Regions from separate parts of the Reichenbachiella sp. MSK19-1 genome, predicted to be linked through region 2. Evidence: riboswitches for the same ligand, from Rfam matches in the RefSeq annotation. Region 2 holds a riboswitch; the other holds the start of a gene.
The links. Region 2 has a riboswitch for S-adenosylmethionine ahead of BGP76_RS03510 (homocysteine S-methyltransferase family protein). Riboswitches for the same ligand answer to the same signal wherever they lie in the genome.

Region 1: linked by a shared signal. The riboswitch ahead of BGP76_RS12635 (homoserine dehydrogenase) and the one ahead of BGP76_RS03510 (homocysteine S-methyltransferase family protein) in region 2 are both predicted to bind S-adenosylmethionine.

The regions. Positions count from the first base shown of each region.
Region 1 covers NZ_MIER01000015.1:1,140,163-1,148,763, forward strand. The annotation lists gene BGP76_RS12610 (cysteine desulfurase) at 1-248, opposite strand, end outside; gene sufD (Fe-S cluster assembly protein SufD) at 257-1,552, opposite strand; gene sufC (Fe-S cluster assembly ATPase SufC) at 1,560-2,321, opposite strand; gene sufB (Fe-S cluster assembly protein SufB) at 2,580-4,025, opposite strand; gene BGP76_RS12630 (hypothetical protein) at 4,188-5,003, shown strand; SAM riboswitch class I at 5,102-5,206, shown strand; gene BGP76_RS12635 (homoserine dehydrogenase) at 5,345-6,511, shown strand; gene BGP76_RS12640 (ABC transporter ATP-binding protein) at 6,730-7,443, opposite strand; gene BGP76_RS12645 (efflux RND transporter periplasmic adaptor subunit) at 7,468-8,601, opposite strand, start outside.
Region 2 covers NZ_MIER01000002.1:804,707-813,307, reverse strand. The annotation lists gene BGP76_RS03535 (DsbA family protein) at 26-733, opposite strand; gene BGP76_RS03530 (ABC transporter ATP-binding protein) at 834-1,727, shown strand; gene BGP76_RS03525 (ABC transporter permease subunit) at 1,720-2,520, shown strand; gene BGP76_RS03520 (SIMPL domain-containing protein) at 2,572-3,279, shown strand; gene BGP76_RS03515 (ferredoxin--NADP reductase) at 3,305-4,372, opposite strand; SAM riboswitch class I at 4,853-4,975, shown strand; gene BGP76_RS03510 (homocysteine S-methyltransferase family protein) at 5,024-6,016, shown strand; gene metH (methionine synthase) at 6,115-8,601, shown strand, end outside.

The sequences.
Region 1 (8,601 bases), on a different contig from region 2:
AGAAACTTACCCACGGTCTTGCGTGTAGCTTCAAAAGCCGTCGTAGACCGCTCCGCCAAGGTATGAATCCCTCGGTGGATGTTGGCATTGTCTGTATTGTAGTAGTGGGTCAACGCATCGATCACACACTGAGGCTTCTGCGAGGTAGCCGCATTGTCAAAATACACCAATGGTTTCCCGTTGACCTCCTGATGGAGGATAGGAAAATCCTTTCTTATTTTTTCAATATTCAATTGTGTCTCGACCATTGTACTGTTTAGTCCACTTGTAATCTTTCCATCACTTTGTCCGCAATCTCCATCTTCAACCATCCTAGGCCGATATGTTCGATCACTTCCCCGGCATTGGCCAGCAAAATCATTGATTTTGCCTTGTCTTTGTCTATGCCTCTGGCTCGTAGATAAAAAATCGCTTCCTCATCTAGCTGCCCTGTCGTACATCCGTGCGAACACTTCACATCGTCTGCCCAAATCTCCAACTGAGGTTTGGTATGGATGGTTGCGTTATCTGACAACAAAATATTGCCATTGGACTGGAATGCATTCGTTTTCTGTGCCGCTTGTCGCACAAATATCTTTCCGTTAAAGACTCCTTTCGCCTGATCCGCAATGATCCCTTTGTACAGCTCGTTGCTGTTACAGTTGGGCTGGATATGATCCACGAGCGTGTGGTTGTCGATGTGTGTCTTGCCTTTGGCTAGATACAGTCCATACATATTGCTTTCGCATCCCTGACCATCGACACGGATGTTCAGGTTGTTTCGAACCACCTCTCCATCGAACGTGAACACAAACGAAGAAAAGACACTGTCTTTCTCTTGGTACACATTGGTATTCCCTACGTATACCGCATTTTCTGACTCTTCCTGTACTTTATACAGCTTCACATTTGCGTTCGCCTTGACCAAATAGTTTTTGGTCTCATTGACGAAAGTCTTGGCATTTCCTTCCGAGAAATGGAAGTGAACAAAGTCTGCTTGGCTACTTTCGTTGGCCAAATAAATATTTTTCACAAAGCCATAGTTGACCCCATTGTCTACCGAGATGTAGTAGCACAACACAGGCTGAGCCACTTTCTTATTCTTTGGCACCTCGATCACTACACCGCTATTGACATAGACGTTGTTTTGAGCTTGAAACGGATCACTATTCTCTGCGATTAATTCATGTGCATCTGCACGATCTGCTAGAGAATCAATTCTCAGCTCCTCTACAGTAGAGACGATCTCCGACTGCTCGGCATTGTACACGCCATTGATGAAAAACAGGATATTCGCTCCTGCATGTCGCTTCTTGATATCAGCGATCTTGTCCATCGGCAAATCCCCCTGTGCAATAGGTGTTGCGAAATCAAACTTCCCAGAAATCGCCTTGGTCAGACGAGTAAACTTGTACTCCTCCGCCTTAGGACCAGGAAACCCATTTTCTTTCAGATATGCTAGGCCTTGCGTCCTGTTGTCTTTCAGGTGAGCGATCGCATTTCCGTTCAAATTAGAAACATACTGCTCCGCCTGATCGATCAGTTCTTGACCAAATATTTTCTTTGTACTCATGCGCTTCTTATGCTTCTGCTCCTTCTAAATCCTTGATAATCCAATCGTATCCTCTCTCCTCGAGCTCCAATGCCAAATCCTTGGTACCAGACTTCACGATACGACCTTTGTACAGTACATGTACAAAATCAGGCACGATGTAATCAAGCAATCTTTGGTAATGCGTCACCACGATGGTCGCATTGTCTTTGTTTTTGAGTGCATTGACGCCATTTGCGACGATTCTCAATGCATCGATATCTAGTCCAGAATCCGTCTCGTCTAGGAGTGCCAACTTAGGCTCTAGCATCGCCATCTGGAAGATTTCGTTTCTTTTCTTTTCCCCTCCAGAGAAACCTTCGTTGAGCGAACGGCTCAATAGCGACTGATCGATCTCTACAAGCGCCATTTTCTCCTTCATACGCTTCAAGAATCCCACAGCATCCAAAGGCTCTTGTCCTTTGTGCTCTCTAATTTGATTCAGTGCTGTTTTCATGAAGTTGGTAGTGGTCACACCTGGTATTTCTACAGGATACTGAAACGCCAAGAAGATACCTTCTCTCGCACGCTCTTCGGCTGCCAAGTCTAACAAATCTTGACCGAGATACTCTACAGACCCACCGGTCACTTCGTAATCCTCTCTACCCGCCAAGACATTGGCCAAAGTACTCTTGCCCGAACCATTCGGTCCCATGATCGCATGTACTTCTCCAGGCTTCACTTCTAAGTTGATCCCTTTGAGGATTTCCTTCTCCTCTACTCTAGCTTGTAAATTTGTTATTTTTAACATAATCTATGTTCAAAATTTATTATTCAAAGTTCAAGATCAACTTGAGTGATACTTAGTTCCTTTGAATTCTGAATTCTTTAAATACTTAATAATGCAAGAAACTCCCTAACCTGTCGTCCTCAGTTGAAAGCAGCACTTCATAGGAATAGAGAATGAACCCACTTCCTGAAAACGACACTGAATAACTACCTGCGCTTAGCAAACCCTCAAAAGGCTGAATTCCCACCCTTCTTCAAGCTTGAATATAGAACTACGAAATCAACCAACCGATCCTTCGAGCGTCAACGCAAGTAATTTCTGCGCTTCTACTGCGAACTCCATCGGGAGCTTGTTCAAGACTTCTTTGGCATACCCATTGACGATGAGTGCTACTGCATTTTCTTCGTCAATCCCTCGCTGCGTACAGTAGAATATCTGGTCCTCCCCGATCTTCGAAGTAGTCGCTTCGTGCTCCACTTGTGCAGTTGAGTTCTCTATATCAATGTAGGGAAACGTATGCGCTCCACACTGATCACCGATCAATAGTGAGTCACACTGTGAGAAGTTACGTGATTTCTCTGCACGCTTCATCACTTGCACTTGCCCTCTGTATGAGTTTTGCGAATATCCCGCAGAAATCCCTTTAGATACGATTCTTGACTTGGTGTTTTTACCTATATGAATCATCTTGGTTCCAGTATCCGCTTGCTGGTGATTATTAGTCACTGCTACCGAATAGAACTCACCGATCGAATAATCTCCTTTCAAAATACATGAAGGGTACTTCCATGTCACAGCAGACCCCGTCTCGACTTGTGTCCACGAAATCTTCGCATGATCACCCGCACAGATACCGCGTTTGGTCACGAAGTTGTATATACCTCCCTTGCCGTTCTTGTCGCCTGGGTACCAGTTCTGAACAGTCGAATATTTAACCTCCGCATCTTTCTCAGCGATGATTTCTACCACTGCAGCGTGCAGTTGGTTTTCGTCACGCTGTGGAGCTGTACATCCTTCGAGGTAACTCACATATGATCCTTCGTCTGCTACGATGAGCGTTCTCTCGAACTGCCCCGTATTGGCTGCATTGATTCTAAAGTAAGTCGATAACTCCATCGGACATCTGACGCCTTTGGGGATATAACAGAACGAACCGTCTGAAAACACAGCCGAATTGAGGGCAGAGAAGTAGTTGTCCGAAACCGGCACTACAGACCCGAGATGCTTTCTCACCAACTCTGGATGCTCTTTGACCGCTTCGCTAAACGAGCAGAATATGATTCCGCGCTCACCAAGGGTCTCTTTGAAAGTCGTCGCAACAGACACCGAGTCAATTACCGCATCTACAGCCACTCCCGTCAATCGCTTTTGCTCGTTCAAAGAGATGCCTAGCTTCTCGAAAGTCTCGATCAACTCAGGGTCGACCTCATCGAGGCTACCGACAGCTTTCTTCTGCTTAGGTGCAGAATAGTATTTGATCGCTTGGTAGTCGATTTTAGGATACTTCACGTTGGACCAATCCGGCTCCTCCATGTTTTTCCATCGCTCATACGCGCTCAATCGCCACTCTAGCATCCACTCTGGCTCTTCTTTTTTGGCTGAAATAAAACGAACTATCTCCTCACTCAATCCTGCGGGTGCTTCATCAGCATCCAAATCCACAGACCAACCGTGTTCGTATTCTTTTGAGGTAAATTCCTCTAATATTTGATCGTCATTGCTCATTCGCTACGAATTATTTAGACTCACTTTAAATAAATGCAAAATTACTACCTTTCTGACAGGATGTTAGTTCTGAGCGGATAATTTTTTTCTACTATCTCATAAAGGGAATTGATAAAGCGCTCGAACTACTTACATTTGATCTTCCAATTTGAGTGATACCCCATGATCAAAAATCAAAACTTCGCCCCTCTCCTATTGTTAATCGTTTATGTGGTGATGATGTTTCACCCTAAGCCAGTCTTTTCTCAAAAGAGCATTTCCGAACTACGCATGACTGGTGCTACATTGATCGTCAAAGATCTCAAGGTATCGGCAGGTTGGTACCGTAAGTTCCTGCAATTTAGTATTGAAGAGTACCGCCCCAACCAGCACGTCAAAATGCGCAATGACGAGTTCCATCTCACGCTAAGGCAAGGAAGTGGCACCTTGCTCAAAAGTCAAATTCGATTCAAGGAAGGAAAGAAATACATTAACGGTATTGATAAGATTGGCTTCAAAACAAACCGTTTTGACAGCCTTCACCTCTATTTGGCGCATTACGAACAAAAACTATTCAAAGACACCTATACCGACCCCAATTTACCCATTGAAAGTTTTATCGCTATAGATCCTGACGGAAACAAAATCCAATTTTTTAATCACCCCAACAACTCTCAGCTCTATGAAATCGACCCCTGCTACTTCACGATCCAATCCTCCGACTACATCAATACACTCAAGTGGTATACGACACAGATGGGCTTTGAGGAGATCGAGATCGTAGATGACACCAACCTCCACTTTCAAAACTACCTCACCAAAGACGGTATCATTCTCGAACTCATCCATCTACCCTACGAATCAGTAGAGACGACAGAGTTCATGCCTCTAGAACGGGATCTAGCCCAAATCGAACAAGTCTCCTTCAAAATAGGCACTGCCAAAACCAAGGCTTTCGTCATGGACAACAATGGCAATAAGGTAGTGTATATGAAATGAGGTAGTGAGTAGTGAGTATTTATTAAAAGAATAAATTAAATACTTGTTTCGTAGAAGTTCTCTTCTTTACATTTGCGACAGTTCTATTTTTATTGAATGACTTATCAAGAAAGGTGGAGGGATTTGGCCCTGCGAAACCTTAGCAACCCCCGCGAGACGGAAGGGTGCTAATTCCAGTTCCGAGCAATCGGAAAAGATAAGCGAGAGGCACGAGATACAATTTCAAAAAATATATCATCCCTTCTAGCTTGTCTGGAAGGGATTTTTTTATGCCCTTTTCCAGACAAAAGTCCTTGAAAGTCTTCTACAAAGATGATTGAAAAACGAAAATAATTAGACGTATGAAACTAGGAATATTCGGATTTGGTGTGGTTGGACAGGGCTTGTATCACGTGCTACAGCAATCCAACACCATACAAGCAGAGATTGCCAAATTTTGCATTAAGAACATCACTAAACCAAGAAGCCTCGATGCGACTTTGTTTACCGATGACAAAACCGAGCTCTTGGACAATCCAGAGATCGACGTGATCGTGGAGCTGATAGATGATGCAGAAGCAGCTTTTGAGATCGTCAAGACTGCCATGAACAGCGGCAAGCACGTCGTCTCAGCCAACAAAAAAATGATCGCAGAGCATCTCGAAGAACTTCTTGCACTACAAAAGCAAAACAAAGTATCCTTCCTCTACGAAGGCTCATGCTGCGCGAGTATTCCGATCATCCGCAACTTGGAAGAATACTACGATAACGACCTTCTGACTTCCATCGAGGGGATATTCAACGGTTCGACCAATTTCATCCTCACTAAAATGATCAATGAGAGTGCTCCTTACGAAGATGTACTCAAAGAAGCACAAGATCTGGGGTTCGCAGAATCTGACCCGACGCTAGATGTGGAAGGGATCGATGCTAGATACAAGCTTTGCATCCTACTCTATCACGCCTTTGGGTTGATCACAGACCCACATACGCTTTTCACGCTCGGGATCACCAAAATCAACACCTTCGATATCGAATTTGCACAGAAAAATAATTTTGAAATCAAGCTCATCGCAAAAGCAAAGAAAATTGGCAGTCAAATTGACGCAACCGTCCTACCGACTTTTGTAGACAAGTCTTCTATTTTGGCTCAGACCAAAAACGAATACAATGCAGTCATATTAGAAAGCGCATTCTCAGAAAGTCAATTCTTGTATGGAAAGGGAGCTGGCGACAAACCAACTGGATCAGCAGTACTATCAGATATATCGGCGCTAGGCTATGGCTACCGCTACGAATATAAAAAATCTGCTAAGTCAAAGGAAAAGATCGAACTCCATGAAGACTTCCAAATGAGGGTTTACGTAAGGTTCGCTGATCAGCAACCAGACGAAGCAGATTTTACGGAAGTATTGGAAAAGTATTCTAGTCGCTATGGCAACTACTGGATCGGCTACATCTCACGTCAAAAAATGAAAGAAGCACAATGGCTAGAAATCCCAGAAATCAATGTGATCGCACTAGGATAAACACCGCATGCATTACCTAGAAGCATCCAGCGTAAGCACTTGTTCAGACTGATGAACGGGTGCTTGCTCATGGGCACATAGCCAATAGCCTACCATCATCATTATTATTATCAATATACCTTTCATCGTGTTATTATTTAGTTCCCAAGTGGATGCCCATCTATCACGGACACCCATTGAGGATTTTACTAATTATTGAGAAAACTTATTACTGTCGTTTACACCAAGGTTTTGTTCGAGGGATTGATATTTTCTGAGACAACTTGCCCATCGAATAGGTTGATTATACGATGGGCATACTCTGCGTCTATCGGGGAGTGCGTCACCATCACCACGGTCGTGCCTTTGTCATTGAGTTCGCTGAGGAGACTCATCACTTCTTGCCCATTCACCGAATCCAAATTACCTGTTGGCTCATCTGCCAAGATCATATTTGGCTTAGCTATAACCGCTCGAGAAATCGCCGCTCGCTGCTGCTGCCCGCCTGACAACTGCTGAGGAAAATGATTCCTGCGGTGCATGATTTTCATCTGCTCCATCACCTCTTCCACTCTTTTCCTCCTTTCGGAGGCAGAATACTTAAGATAGATCAACGGCAACTCGATATTTTCAAAAACCGTCAATTCATCGATGAGATTAAAATTCTGAAACACAAACCCAATATTCTCCTTTCTAAGATCGGCTCTTTTGCGTTCGCCGTATTGGGAAATCTCCTGGTTATCAAAGTAAAATTCACCCTGAGAAGGATTATCTAATAACCCGAGGATATTGAGCAGAGTAGATTTACCACACCCAGATGGCCCCATAATCGCAACGAACTCTCCGTTTTTGATATCCAAATTGACCCCACCTAATGCGGTAGTCTCTATTTCATCTGTATGATAGACCTTCTTCAGACCTACTGTTTTGATTAGTGAAGTCGTATTTTCCATTGTTCCTCTTTGTTTTACTCCCTTTTAGTTAAATATCAGTCTATCCTTATCTTCATACCCATTGTAAGAGGAGATCACTACTTGTTCTCCGGGATCCAGCCCCTCCAGCACTTCATAGTACCTCGGGTTTTGTTTTCCGAGTTTAATCTGTCGTCTCACCGCAGCTCCCCCTTCAGACGTCACAACAAAAACCCAGCTCCCTCCTGTTGTTTGATAAAAGCTACCTCTAGGTATTTGTAGCGCTTCGATATTCTCACTGAGTTGTAGATTGATCTGCAAAGTCTGTCCTCTACGCACACCTTTTTGTAGTTCCTGGGAGAATTTCATATCAACTGAGAAGATTCCGTTACTCACTTCAGGGTATATTTTTGTAATCTCTAGGCTATGCCTACCATCTGTTAAATCTGTACTACCCTTCAACCCTTCATAGATTCTAGAAATATAATGCTCGTCTATAGCAGCTCGGATTTTAAACCCATTCATATCATCTATCTGACCAATATTTTGTCCCATCTGTATCGATTCTCCTACCTCCGCACTAACCGAAGATAATCTACCTGCGATGGGTGCTTTGACATATAGGTTCTCCAAATTGGCCTTGATCAATTCTAAATTACTGTGCGTTCGAATCAATGTCTCTTCTGTCTGCCGGATCTGTATTCTGGCATTTTTAGTATCAAATGCTTGAGATTCGATTTCAATCTCTCTCGTATCGACGAGTCTATCATACCCCCGCTTGATTCTTTGAAATTCTTGATCGGAAATTATCTTTTCAGTTTTAAGCTTTACCGCTCTATCATAAGTATCCTTTGCGTCCGCTATATCATAATCCAGATCGATCAATCTACGTTTGAGCTCGAACTGAGTCCGTTGGAGGTTCAGTTTGGTATTCTCCAGATTGTTAACCAATATAAAAGCCTGCGTCTCTTCTCGAATAAAACTTTGCACTAGATTATTGTTAGCTAACTTCAGTATAGTGTCACCCTGCTCGACCAATACCCCCCCTTCTAAATAGCGACGCTCCACTATCCCGCCTTCTATTGCATCCAGTCTAATCGTTTTGATAGGTAGCACCGTCCCATCAACGGGTATAAATTCCCTAAACTGCCCCATAGCTACGGTAGCGATCTTAATCTTATCCCTATCAACTTTAAGCTT
Region 2 (8,601 bases):
TATCTTTTTTCGATCACTGGCAAAATCAATCCGCCAATATCTGAACCGTTCGTTGTTTCATGGTTTTCAAATCCGAATAGCCCATAGTCACGGCGATATATTCTTCTCCTTTTTGGATCACGATGGCAGGAAAGCCACGCACCCCCAACTGCTGTGAGCGGATAAAATCCTGATAGACCAGTCGCTTGTACCCCTCTGATTCAAACAGTGGCTCAAATGCCAAGTAGTCTATTTCTAGTTCGGTACAGGCGCGTTCCAAAACCACTGGATCCAGTATATTTTGGTTCTCAGCGTAGAACATCTCCTGTAGTAACTTATAAAACTCCCACTCCTTGTCTGGTGCGATATCTCGCACCACTCTCACTGCACGAGCGGGAGGCTCTGTATCATACTCAAAAGCATCCCTCTCGAAAAAACTATAATCAAAAGGCTGACCGGAGGCTTCATGTACATGCTCCCAGTGTGTACGGAGCATGTTTCTAAACTCCTCATTCCACTCTTCTCCACCACCTGGACGCAAACCTCCCAAGACCAACTCGAACGACAGTTTATCGCTAAACTCCTCTATCAGAGCATCCAAATGATTGGCTACACCCCAACACCACGAACACATCGGGTCGCCAAAATATAACAGTTTGGGCTTATCTATTGGGTTTTGAATTATAGTAGCTGATGGCTTTGTTGTTTGAGAAGGCACCTCGCAGACACCATCTTCACACTTCAATTCACTCATTATTCCTCCTTTTTTAGATTTAATCAATTCAAACCATGAATTGTTCCTTGCGCTTGTAATAATTTAGCTAACACAACAACTAAACGTAAAAAACGCATAGATGTCCATTCTCCAGACAAAAAATCTCACAAAACATTTTGGTTCTAGGACTGCAGTCAACCAACTGAGCCTAGAGATCAGTTCCGGACAGGTGTTCGGTCTGCTCGGTCCCAACGGCAGTGGCAAGACTACTACCTTAGCGATGATCCTAGGCGTACTCCACCCCAGCGCAGGCGAGTTCTCTTGGTTTGGCCAGCAACCCAGCGCTACATCTAGACAAAAGATAGGCGCTATCCTAGAACAACCCAGTTTCTACCCCTATCTCACAGCGGTGGAGAACCTAAAAGCTGTCGCTCAAATCAAAAACTGTAGCGATGACCGTATCAACATCGTTCTAGAAACCGTCGGACTTCTCCCGCGAAAGCACGACAAATTCCAGACCTACTCGCTCGGGATGAAGCAACGCCTCGCTATCGCATCGGCACTCCTCGCAGACCCAGAAGTCCTTATCCTCGACGAACCGACCAATGGTCTCGACCCAGCGGGCATCGTAGAGATTCGTGAGATTATCCAAAAAATCGCCGACTCAGGCAAGACCATCGTCCTAGCCAGCCACTTGCTCTCTGAGGTACAAAAGGTCTGTAGTCATTTTGGGATACTCAAAGAAGGTAAACTCCTCCACCAAGGCAGCATACAGCAGATCGAAGGAGAAAAAATCACCATAGAGGTAGGTGCTGACGATATGACACAACTCGAAGAGGTACTCCGCAACATCAAAGGTGTCCTGGCAATCAATCGTGACGGCTCGTTCTACCGACTAGAAGTCGAGCATGAGGTCTCTACCAGCTATATTATGCAGCACCTGCAGGAGCACCACATCACGCCCACACACATCCTGCGCAAACAAGGAAACCTAGAACAAGAATTTTTAAAAATACTCGCCAGTCATGCTTAATCTCATCAAACTCGAATGGATCAAAAACAAATCCAACATGACCTTTTGGATACTGCTACTGATCTACATAGGTGCTACCTACGTCATACTATCTACAGGATCCATCCTGATGAATGCTAGTTATGAGTTCACTTCCAATCAGGAGATTCAGGATTTTCCGCAGATCACGATCTATGAGTTCCCTGGCATCTGGCACAACATGAGCTATATTGGGTCATTTGTACGTCTGCTACTCGCCGTTATTATCATCTTTAATATTAGCAACGAAGTGACGTTTCGTACCCTGCGCCAAAACATCATTGATGGGTTAAGCCCAGCACGTTTTCTAGTATCCAAACTCATCCTGATCACTGCCCTTGCGACGATAGCTACTATCGCACTATTCCTGATTAGTCTATATTTTGGATTCCAATACTCTGAGAACCAGACCGAGCTTATTTTTTCTAAACTCAGTTTTGTGGGGGCATACTTCATCGAGATTTTCGGTTACTTGTGCTTTGCGATGGCTGCTTCTTTTTGGATCAAAAAATCAGTCATGAGCGTCATGTTTGTCTTGGCTTACAGCATCATTTTCGAACCGTTCTTTGGCTGGGTATTTCTAGATGGAGAGGGGCTATTGATACAGCTGCTCCCTATTAATGCACTGGACAACCTGATCCAAAGCCCTATCAACCTGCTCAACCCAGAAGAAGTCCAAACCCATATCAGTATGACAGAATTGAACTATGCTGTAGCGTGGATTTTAGCATTCATAGGTATTTCATACTTATTGCTCACCAAAAGAGACTGGTAACATTTAGGAACGGTTCTTGCGTTTAAACTCACATAATAAAAACACATTATCATGAAACATATACTCACTACCCTCCTGTGTCTCAGCATCGGGCTGATGGCTCAGGCACAAACCGAATCAATCATACAGGTAACAGGTCAATCAGAAGTAGCGACCAATCCGCAAATAGCCGTGTTCACCTACCGAATCTCTGCCAATGAAAAGAACTATGACACTGCTGTAGAAACCATGAATACGAGAGTCAACAGTCTCATCGGTCAACTCAAAAAATCGGGCTTTAAAGAAGAGGAAATCAAAACGTCACAGTTCAACATCCGAGAAAGCAAAATCTACAACCAAGGAAAAGTCAGTGGTGAAGAATACATCGCGAGTCAAACCCTAGTTGTCAAATTCGCCTATGATGTCAAAAAACTTCTGAATGTGCTCAATACCACGACAGCAAAAGAGTCTGCACCAAACCTCTCGATTTCCTTCGAATTATCAGAGGCACAAAAAGAACTCACCAGAACCGTACTCCTCAAAGCAGCAATAAAAGATGCACTCGAACAAGCGGAAATACTGTCTCTACAAGCAGGCTATGAAATCAAAGGGGTAAAGGAGATCAGTCATTATGCAAACAATGCACAACCCATGGCCAAAACAATGGAGTTTGATATGGTGAGAAGCATGGCAGACAGCAACACCTCCAGCTACCAACCCTCAGACATGGTGGTCACAGATCAAGTCTCTGTTACTTACATTATCGTAAAGAAGTCTTAAATCTGAATTCCATGATTCTATAGCATCACTTGGGATCATCCAGTATCCGTACTACTACATTGTTGGTGACCGGATAACTGACACAAGATAAGATCATGTTTTGGGCGACTTCTGACTCGTCCAGGACATGATCTTTTGGCATATACACTTCGCCAGATTCACATACTGCCTTGCAGCCCCCGCAGATACCATCTTTGCAGACATAGGGCAGATCCAGCCCCTCATCCAATGCTGCATTTAAGATACTTCGGTTGGCTTTTACCGTAATCATATTCGTGGCACCTCCATGAATCAGTCGAATATCTCGATTCTGAACCAAAGCCACCTTAGCCCGTGCCTCATGTATGGATACCTGCTGGCTATAGCGTTCTATAAAAATATTAGAACGAGGCACTCCAGACATGAGCAGACCTGCCTCTGCTTCTATCATCATACCAGAGGGGCCGCAGATATAACAATAGGTATGTCCAAAAGGGAATTTAGGGACAAGTTTTAGCAACTCAGGGACTTGCCCTCGTTCTACTCGACCCTTTCGATAGGACTGCTTTGTCCCAGGGTCTTCCAGAATATGTACCAGATTCAATCGATCCTTAAAATCAAACTTGAGATCCTTCAGTTCCTCATTGTAGATAATAGACTCTTCGTCACGATTACCATAAAACAACGAGACAATACTCTTTGGTTCCAGATTTAAAACAGTCTTTAGAATAGACATGAGTGGTGCGATTCCACTCCCCCCTCCAAACAAAAGTATATGGCGTTTGTTCTCAGGATCAGGAGTAACAGTGAATTCTCCCTGCGGATGCAGTACTTTGATCCTATTTCCTACCTTGACCGTCTCAAACAATTGGCTAGACACATCTCCATCGTTCAACCTCTTGACCGTGATACTCAATTCTTCCTCTATACCTGGGGCACTATTGAGAGAAAAACACCTGCGCTCCATCTGACCACCTATTTCCACTAGAGCAGTCAAGTACTGTCCTGCCGAATACTTCAGCTTCCAGAACAGCGGTTGTTTGAAAAAAACAGTTATTGCATCATGGGTCTCTTGTACCACGCGTTCCACTTTCAACTTTGATATCTTCTCCATTTCTTTCTATATAAAAAGATCGATTCCTACACTAAGGATAATCATTTATCATTAGAATAAGAACCGATCCTCACCTTGATTGGTGAATTTCCCTCATGTCATTTGAACAAATCTTACACTTGCATAAAGGCCAACATGACAACTGTGTAAGCTATTAACATGATAACAATTTTAGTTTTGGCTTTATCCATATTGAAAAGTTTAAGTGAATAGTTCGGTATACTTTAATGACTTTTTCGATCATCTATTGAATACAAAGGTAACCGTAGGCAGGTCTGGAAAGAAGAGATATAAACAGACAACAGCCTGCTTTTTGTCATAAAATAAAATTCCTCAAAAACCAGCGCTGAATTGCACCAAGAATTACGAATTCTCCCAAAACAAAGGGACAATTCATCAACCTCACTAAACTGCACCAAAACACCTTTGGGCTTTTAGCTCATTGCCTTGATACTCTATCAAAAAGCCCTATCTTTGCAGCACTTATCAAGAAAGATCGAGGGACTGGGCCCGAAGACATCTTGGCAACATATCCATAGCCGCAATATTGGATGTTGTGCCAACTCCCATTCTAGATGCGAATATCTGGATATAAGATAGGTATTCATCGAACGATATTTTTCTAGGTAAGTAGTTGATTAAACTATAGATATGAACATTAGAGATATTCTCAAGAGCAGAATATTGATATTGGATGGAGCCATGGGGACCATGATTCAGCGGTATCAATTGGAAGAAAAAGACTTCAGAAACGAAGAACTAAAAGATCATCCCGTCCCTCTCAAAGGCAACAATGATTTGCTATCCATCACCCGGCCAGACATCATCAAAGCCATCTGCTCTGACTATCTCGAAGCTGGTGCAGACATCATAGAGACCAACACCTTTGGGAGTACATGGGTGGCACAGGCTGATTATCAGCTAGAAGACTGGGTCTACCGTATCAACTACGAATCTGCCAAAATCGCCAAAGAAGTAACCGATGAATTCACAGCCAAAGACCCCAGCAAACCACGCTTTGTCGTAGGATCTATGGGACCTACCAACCGGCTGGCATCTATGTCTCCAGACGTAAATAATCCAGGGTTTAGAGCCATCACTTACGATCAATTGTTGGAGGCATTTACCGAGCAGGCCAAGGCTCTACTTGACGGAGGTGCAGACCTCCTACTCGTGGAAACCATCACCGACACCCTCAACTCCAAAGCAGCACTGATGGCTATCGACCGCATAGCCGAAGCGCGCGGCATCAAGATACCGATCATGGTATCAGGTACAATCACTGATGCAAGTGGTAGAATCCTATCAGGCCAAAACACAGAGGCCTTTTTGATCTCTGTATCACACTTAGACCTCCTCAGTGTAGGTCTCAACTGTGCACTCGGCGCGAGAGAATTGAAACCTTACCTCAGTACGCTATCAAGTAAGTCAACCTTCAACATCAGCGCACACCCTAACGCCGGACTACCCAACGAGTTTGGAGAGTACGATGAAACGCCTGAGGACATGGTCGATCAGATCAAAGAGTTCCTCGACGATGGACTGATCAACATCATCGGAGGCTGCTGTGGCACGACTCCTGAGCACATCAAGGCCATCGCAGAACTGGCTGCTAAATATGAACCGAGACAATTAACTCAGTGATAACCCAGCTCTTTAGCCAAAACCTAGAGCCGTTTCAAAAAAAAGAATAAATCCATGGCATTGGGGACACCCAAAGACCATCGACTAAATAAAAATATATGGACTTAATCATTCATCCCGATTACCCTGGCAAGTACCAATACAAGTGGCACGAATACGAGCCGATGAAACTCAGCGGATTAGAACCCCTAGTCGTTACACCTGACATGAACTTCATCAACGTCGGCGAGCGTACCAATGTAACAGGCTCTAGGATGTTTCTTCGTCTCATCAAAGAAGAGAAATTCGAAGAAGCACTCGCTGTAGCACGCAACCAAGTCGAAGGAGGCGCGCAGATCATCGATGTAAACATGGATGAAGGGATGCTCGAAGGAGCTGAAACCATGACCAACTTCCTCAACCTGATGGCTTCTGAGCCAGATATTGCACGAGTACCGGTCATGATTGATTCGTCCAAGTGGGAAATCATCGAAGCGGGATTAAAATGTACCCAAGGTAAGTCTGTAGTCAACTCTATCAGTCTCAAGGTCGGCGAAGAAGAATTCATCCGACAGGCCAAACTTGTCAAGCAGTACGGAGCAGCCGTAATCGTCATGGCCTTTGACGAAGATGGACAAGCCGACAACTATGAGCGACGCGTCGAGATCGTCAAGCGATCTTATGAACTGATGGTTGGTCCAAAAATTAATTTCAAGCCAGAAGACATCATCTTTGACCTCAACATCTTCCCTGTCGCTACAGGGATGGAAGAGCACAGGCAAAACGCCATGGACTTCTTTAAAGCGACACGTTGGGTAAGAGAAAACCTCCCTGCTGCACACGTCAGCGGTGGGGTGAGTAATGTCTCGTTCTCTTTTCGAGGCAACAACCCCGTACGTGAAGCCATGCATTCTGCATTTCTCTATCACGCCATTGGTCAAGGCATGGACATGGGGATCGTTAACCCTGCCATGTTGGAGATATACGACGACATCCCGAAAGATCTGCTAGAACATGTCGAGGACGTATTACTTGACCGCAGAGATGACGCGACGGAGCGTTTATTAGACTTTGCAGAGTCCTTTATCGGTGCAGAAAAGAAAGAAAAGAAAAACGACGAATGGCGTTCTTTGCCAGTGGGCAAAAGAATCGAACACGCCCTTGTCAAAGGAATCGTGGAATTCATCGATGAGGATACCGAAGAAGCTCGCCAGTCGCTAGACAAGCCACTACACGTCATCGAAGGTCCACTCATGGACGGTATGAATGTCGTAGGCGATCTGTTCGGCGAAGGAAAAATGTTCTTGCCTCAAGTAGTCAAAAGTGCCAGAGTTATGAAAAAGGCAGTTGCCTATTTGACTCCCTACCTCGAAGCAGAAAAAGCAGAAGGTGATGCTAAAAATGCCGGGACTGTCCTACTCGCTACTGTCAAAGGCGATGTACACGATATTGGCAAAAACATCGTCGGAGTAGTCATGGCCTGCAACAACTACGAGATCATAGACATGGGCGTCATGGTCCCCAACGAAAAGATCCTCGCCAAAGCCAAAGAAGTCAATGCAGACATCATAGGCCTAAGTGGACTCATCACTCCGTCACTAGACGAAATGGTTGATTTTGCGAAGCTCCTCGAAAAAGAGGGCGCTAGCTACCCACTACTGATCGGTGGTGCGACTACTTCGCGTATTCACACAGCTGTCAAAGTAGACCCGTGCTATAGTGGCCCAGTGATCCACGTCCTCGATGCGTCACGGAGTGTACCTGTCGCAGGTGATCTCCTTAGCGGAAAGAAAGAGGCCTTTGTCGCCAAAACCAAACAAGAATACCTCGAAGCACGAGAAAATCATGCGGGGAGAACCAAGGATAAAAACTACATCAAGTGGCCAGAGGCGAAAGCCAATCACTTTCAGATTGACTGGGAGACCACTCCTATCACCGAGCCCAAGTTCATCGGCAACAAGACCTTCAACAACTATCCATTAGAAGAAATCAGAAAGTTCATCGACTGGACACCCTTCTTCCAGACGTGGATGCTCAAAGGCAAGTATCCTAAAATCCTACAAGACGAGGTGATCGGTACCGAGGCGACCAAGCTCTACGAAGATGCCAACAAGATGCTCGATGATGTGATCGCCAAAAGAAGCCTACAGGCCAACGGCGTGATCGGTATCTACCCAGCTATCAACACAAACGGGGATGACATAGAAATATCAGATCGCGAAGGAAAAGCAGTCACCACTTTCCACTTTTTGCGTCAGCAAGGGAAGAAAGGAAAGAACATCGCCAATCTATCGCTGGCTGATTTTGTAGCGCCGAAAACTTCAGGTCGCCAAGATTACATGGGGGGCTTTGCCGTCACCACAGGTATCGGGATCGAAAAACTCATCGAGCAGTTCGAGAAAGATCATGACGACTACAACGTCATCATGATCAAAGCTGTAGCGGATCGATTGGCAGAGGCATTTGCCGAACTGATGCACGCCAAAGTCAGAAAAGAACTGTGGGCCTATGCCCCAGATGAATCGCTCGAAAACGATGCGCTGATCTCAGAAAAATACAAAGGCATACGTCCTGCACCTGGCTACCCTGCCTGTCCAGACCATACC